2 regions of the Turicibacter bilis genome follow, and region 1 is predicted to be linked to the other one. Evidence: riboswitches for the same ligand, from Rfam matches in the RefSeq annotation. Region 1 holds a riboswitch; the other holds the start of a gene.
What was found. Region 1 has a riboswitch for lysine ahead of J0J69_RS03045 (transporter substrate-binding domain-containing protein). Riboswitches for the same ligand answer to the same signal wherever they lie in the genome.
Positions count from the first base shown of each region.

Region 1 (3,219 bases):
CTTGTTTTGAAATAAATTAAAGCTTTGAAATACCATTCCCACTTTTGTTCGATGATGATTAATATTAATATTTCCCTTTAAAATATCTTTTCCATGATATAAAATTTCTCCACTATCTGGATTCTCTAATAAATTAATACAACGTAAAAGGGTTGATTTCCCGCTTCCACTTGATCCAATAATTGTAATAACTTCTCCTTTTTTTACATGAAACTCAATGTTATTTAAAACTTCTAAATTCCCAAAATGTTTTTTCAAACGATGGATTTCAATAATATGATTCGCTTCCACTATGATCCTCCTTAGTCAAGCGTATTAGGTACAGTTTGTGACGCTGGAAAAGATGTTTTAGGCAGATTCATTCTTTTCTCAATAAATCGCAAAATTTGCGCCGTAATCGTTGTCAACACTAAATAAATCAAACAAGTAATAAAAAATGTTTCTGAATATAACATCGCACTACCAGCTACTGATCGTGATTGAAAGAAAACTTCAATCACCCCAATGACATTTAGCATCGAACTATCTTTGATATTAACGATAAATTCATTTCCGATAGATGGGAATGAATTTTTGATGGCCTGTGGTAAAATAATGTATCTCATGGTTTGCGAGCTCGTCATTCCAATACTACGTGCAGCTTCAATTTGCCCCTTATCAATGGATTGAATCCCAGAACGAATAATCTCCGCCATATAAGCACCCGTATTCACAGAAATAATTACAATCCCTGCTGTCATCGCATCCCACCCAAGGACAGGTCTTAAGGCATAATATAAAAACATTGCTTGCACCATCATCGGCGTTCCTCTAAAGAACCACACATACAACCCCACAATCCAATGTAATACTTTTTTTATAGCCTTAACTCCCATCGAATCACGAGGTTCGATGGCAATGGCACGAATCCCTCCTAAAACAAGACCAATAACTAATCCAAATATTGTTCCCAATAAGGCTAATAATAATGTAATTTTAATCCCATACCAAAATAAATTAAAATTATTTGTAAATAAATCAAAAGCTTTCTCAAAAAAATCAACTTGAAACATCATAAACACCCTCTTACTCTCCTGTTGGCGCTGTTTCGCGTGCAGCATTCATCCATTCCTGACGTGTCGCTTCAGAAATTTGATCTAAAGCAGCTTGTACGTTATTAAAGAAATCTGATCCGCGGCTTCCTTCTTTTAACCCAATTGATACAGATGTATCTACATCAAATCCTTCCCCATCAGCAAAATGAATAATTGTTAAACTTGGATTCGCTTGGACAACTCCTTCGGCAACTGGTAATTCAGCTGTGATTCCATCAGACTCTCCTGCTAATAATGTTTGAACTAATTCAGGATAGCTTGAACGTGGCGTTAAATGATTAACATCTTTGATTTGATCAATGATTTCATCATAATTTGTATTCATTTGTCCGATGACATTAGCTCCACTAAAGTCATTAATTGAAGTGGCATCCACATAGTTTCCATCTTTTTTAACTATCATGACCATTTCAGATTCAAAGTATGGTGTTGTAAAGTCAATTCCTTGTTCACGCTCTTCATTCGCTGTCATCCCTGCAATAATGGCATGAATTTCCCCTGATTGAAGTGCTGGCTGTAATCCATCCCAATCTAATTTTTTAACGACTAATTCTTTCCCCAGCGTATCTGCAATTTGTGAGGCCACTCGTATATCATAACCATCACATAATCCCGCTCCACCAATTGAAACAGCTGTTTCCGTTTCCTTATCTGTTTGCCAGTTAAATGGAGCATAATTACACTCCATTCCTACAATAAATTGATCCTCTGAATTTGTTCCGTTTGCTCCACACCCAACTAACAACGAACCTAATGCTAAAACTCCAATAAATTTTTTCATATCAATTTTTCTCCCCTTTTGATTTTCTTCAACAAAAAAAGTCGTGCTATTAAACACGACTTACCTTTTTAAAGTCCGCTTGATTAATAGCTCCTCTTCATTTCTGAAGGAGTGTTACAGGTATTCCCTGCAACCCCAAGCTAGGCATCTGCCAATGCTAGCTTTCGGCGATGATTACCTTTCTTATCTTTCACTGTCTGCCGACTCCAAATAATACTCTGATGCACCGCTACCTCTATACGATTTTTCTTGTCTAAACTTAATGTACCATTTTTTAACATGAACCTCAAGTATTTATAGGAAATTTTTGGATTATTTTATAAAGTAACTTAATACTCTGGTACGAAAAAAGACATAGGGTACCCTATGTCTTTAATTATTATTTTAACTCAACCACAGTTGCTCCTGTACCACCTTCACCAGCACCACCGAATCTAAATGAAGCAACATGTTTGTTTTTCTTTAAATATTTATGAACCCCTTGGCGAAGAGCTCCCGTTCCATGACCATGAATGATTGTCACGGTTTGATATCCTGCTAACAGGACTTCATCCATATATTTATCTAAACGTAACATCGCATCCTCATAGCGTTCCCCACGTAAGTCTAGTTGAATCCCAACGTTTGTGTTACGTTTATGAATCATTTTACCTTTGCCTGAATCTTTTTTCTTCACTGATTGACGTAAATATTCTAAATCTTCTTCTTTAATGTTTACTTTCATCATTCCAAGTTGAACCATCCAGTCACCATTTTTTGTTTTCTCAATGAGTTCTCCTTGACGATTTAATGAAAGTACCATGACTTCATCTCCTGCTTTTAGTGGGGCCTTATTACGTGCTTTACGTTTAAACTGCTCTGCTTGTTTGGCTTCTGATTTTTTAAGCGACGTTAGTTTTTCTGTTAGTTCATGATCTTTAATACTTAAGTCAGCCATTTTCTTTGCTTGACGTAAATCCGCTACAATTTGTTCTGCTTCTTCTTTTGCCTGACGAATATTTTCAAAAGCTTCTTTTTTAATGTCTTCTAAGACACGCTCTCGTTCAGCTTCAAACTTTGCAATCTTACGTTCATAATCAAGACGCATCGCTTCTACTTCTTGATTTTGTTTTTGTAATAATTGAATTTCATGATCTAACTCTAAACCACGATCTTCTAATTTCGTAATTAAATCAGTCATTTCCGTACGTTCTGTTTCAACATACGCACGAGCTGTTGTTAAAATCGCTTCTTTTAACCCTAAACGTTTTGAAATTTCAAACGCGTTTGAACGACCTGGTACCCCAACTAATAAACGATAGGTTGGCGATAATGTTTCAATATTAAACTCCACTGACGCATTAA
Region 1 is NZ_CP071249.1:644,763-647,981, forward strand. Features, by position in the region: gene J0J69_RS03035 (amino acid ABC transporter ATP-binding protein) at 1-291, opposite strand, end outside; gene J0J69_RS03040 (amino acid ABC transporter permease) at 303-1,055, opposite strand; gene J0J69_RS03045 (transporter substrate-binding domain-containing protein) at 1,066-1,875, opposite strand; lysine riboswitch at 1,955-2,121, opposite strand; gene J0J69_RS03050 (endonuclease MutS2) at 2,255-3,219, opposite strand, start outside.

Region 2 (3,219 bases), 1.3 Mb from region 1:
TTTCAACTGCTTTGTATTCTTGATTCCCTAATTCCGGATTATCATGAATAAAGCGATTCATGTCTACTAAACGTTCTTTTAATGATTCCCCGATTGATAATAATTCTTTTTTCATTATACTGTCTCCTTATGACCATCCCATTAAGATGGCAATTGTAATAAAGATAATTGCTAATCCACCAAAAATTAATTGAACTGGCCAAACCCATTTAATCCATTTTGCCCATGGAATTCCCGCTACACCTAAACAAGCCATTAAAACAGCACTTGTTGGGAAGATAGCATTTGAGAATCCATCACCAAATTGGAAAATTAAAATTGAAGTTTGTGGTGTAATACCAACTAACTCACCAAGCGGTGCCATGATTGGCATCGTTAAAGCAGCTTGTCCTGATCCCGATGAGATAAAGAAATTGATAAACATTTGAACAAAGAACATCACATATCCAGCAACTAACGATGGCAATTGTCCAATGAAGTTTGATAAGTTATAAAGAATCGTATCAATAATTTGTCCGTCTTGAGCAATGATAACAATTGCACGTGCAAATCCAACCACTACTGCTGCACTAATCATATCTTTTGCTCCGTGAATGAATGAATTGGCCATATCATCTAAACTTAAACGCCCAATGAATCCACAGATAATTCCCGTTGCAAAGAAGATAGCCGCAATTTCTGGAATTCCAAATCCAAATTGTAAAACACCTATAACGATAGCAGCTAAACATACTAAGATAGATGCTAAAATAACTTTATGTTTGAATGTGAATGGTAAATGTTCAGATTCTGCGTCTTCTAACTCCTGACGACGTACCTGATCAATTTCGTAAACTGGACTTAATTGTGGATTACGTTTAATACGGCGTCCATACCACATTAAATATAAAATTGAAGCTACTGTTGTAACCGCCCAGATGATCGTTCGGAATCCAACCCCTGTTCCTGCTGGCACCTGTGCGATACTTTGAGCAATTCCTACCGAGAATGGATTTAACATGGCTGTTGCGAATCCAACAATACATCCCATATAAGAAATTGCCATCGCCATAATACTATCGTATCCTAAGGCTAAACATAAAGGAATAAGCATCGCAATAAATGGAATAGCTTCTTCCGTCATTCCGAAGATGGCCCCACCTAATGAGAATAATCCCATAATAACCGGAATCATTAACATTTCTTTTCCTTTAAATGATTTAACGGCATTTGTAATTCCAGCATCAATAGCACGTGTTTTTGTAATAATTGCAATTGATCCGCTAACTACAAATAAGAAAGCAATAATTTCTGCCGCTCCTACAATTCCATGAATTGGGGCTTGTAATACACTAAATAATCCTTGTGGGGTTTGATCAACATAAGCGAATGAACCATCAACAACGACTGTTTTCCCTGCATCATTGACGATACGCTCATATGTTCCTGCAGGTAAAATCCATGTTGCTAATGCTACGATAACTAAAATAAATGTAACAATGACTAAAGTATGAGGGACTTTAAATTCTTTTGTCTCCTCTTTACCATCAACTCTTGGTTTTCTTAAACTAAGCATATTTTTTTCTCCCTCTTATTTTAAATTTTAAATAGTGTTTAGTTGAAAGAGGCAAATAAAAAAAGCCTTGAGCCATTCACTCAAGACCTTCAGAAAAGAACAATAGATCATCCTTATTTCCGATTCTCAAATGATAGCTCTCCACGATTATTGGGACGACTCTAATCAAAACATTCAAAAAGTCCTGAGGCCATTCTCAAGACTTTTATCATATAACCGTACTAAGTTAGGATGATTTAAATCCGGAATGATAGCCCTCCACAATAATAAATTGTGACAATGTTAAATATCTTCTACTTAACACCAGCTCTATAACCTTAAAGTATCAGTTATAGGCTTCGGCGAGAATCCCTTTCCTATCGCGTCAACATCTTCACTCTTCGATAGTACTCTTAATTACCGCACCTCTATCTAAAACCTATTTAATTTACAATGTCATCTTATCTTATTTTATACTCAAAAACAACATTTTTTTATTAAATAGTATAAGAAACACTTATTTTTTATTATTAAAACATTAAAATTTTATATAAATTAGTTATAAATACCATATAATGTCGAAATTAGCATTTTGTTGTTTGATGCTTGTTTTATCATTCTCTATTTTATAATCATATAGTTTAAAAGAAGACTATTTCGTTTATTTTTTAAATATTAATGTGTATTCATGATGATTTAAGGCTTTATTTTTTTGAATATTTTTAATGAAACATAAAAAGCTGTTGCTACCCCTAACAACAGCTTTCTACGTACCCTTGTAATGATGAACGACACTAACCTTAATTAGAGTGCATAACACTCTCCCTAATTAATGATAGATATAGAAACTTATTTTATATCGATTTTATTTGTAAGACATTTCAAATATGATGTGATTCTTCCAAGATTTCATCTAAATTGACTAAGTCAATTGGATAATCTTCTAAACTAATTTTATTATTAGTTGAGTTATTCGGAGTATCATTTACTTTCGTATCCGGAATGTACTTATTCTTTTGATCGATACAAAATGATAATCGTAATAAATAAATCATCCGATGCATTTGATAATCGTTAAATTTATTCACTACTACGTCCTCCTGTTTCCATAACTATTATAAGTAGTTATTTATTGTGGAATAAAGAAAAAAGAGGTCACAGATTTATTGAAAAATCTGTGACCTTTTACGTAATAGCATCAAGTAAAATACGGTATTCATTTAAATCTTTCTGTTGACCAAGAACATCATTCATAATCCTTTTATATAATCGATTTTGAAATTTCGTATAAATAAACTCATCTAATATCTCTTTATCAACTAATTTTTGAATATCCTCTAACAAAATCAACATGGACTCAAAGTCTTGAGTTTCCAAATATAAATCTAATCCCCACTCTAAAGTCGCCTCTTGTTGTTCAAGAGAACCTTTATGAAAAATAATATCTTTAACCTCGACTAATAAACTATGAGCTTTTTCATAATTGCCTATTCTAAAATAAACTTCGCCCATCAAACATTTGGTAATCGAGCGTTGCTTAACTGTTTCACGGAGAGGGAGTGCTATCTTCAAACAATCAAGTGCTTGTTGATATAGTCCTGAGTCTTTAAAGCTACAGCCTAAATTATGATAAGCATAACCCAAATAATCTTCATAAAAAGGATTATTAATCAATTCGAGTAATA
Region 2 is NZ_CP071249.1:2,102,545-2,105,763, reverse strand. Features, by position in the region: gene J0J69_RS10165 (M20 family metallopeptidase) at 1-115, opposite strand, end outside; gene J0J69_RS10160 (YfcC family protein) at 128-1,555, opposite strand; lysine riboswitch at 1,799-1,973, opposite strand; gene J0J69_RS10155 (hypothetical protein) at 2,416-2,622, opposite strand; gene J0J69_RS10150 (helix-turn-helix domain-containing protein) at 2,720-3,219, opposite strand, start outside.
Region 2: another riboswitch for lysine. It lies ahead of J0J69_RS10160 (YfcC family protein); the one in region 1 lies ahead of J0J69_RS03045 (transporter substrate-binding domain-containing protein).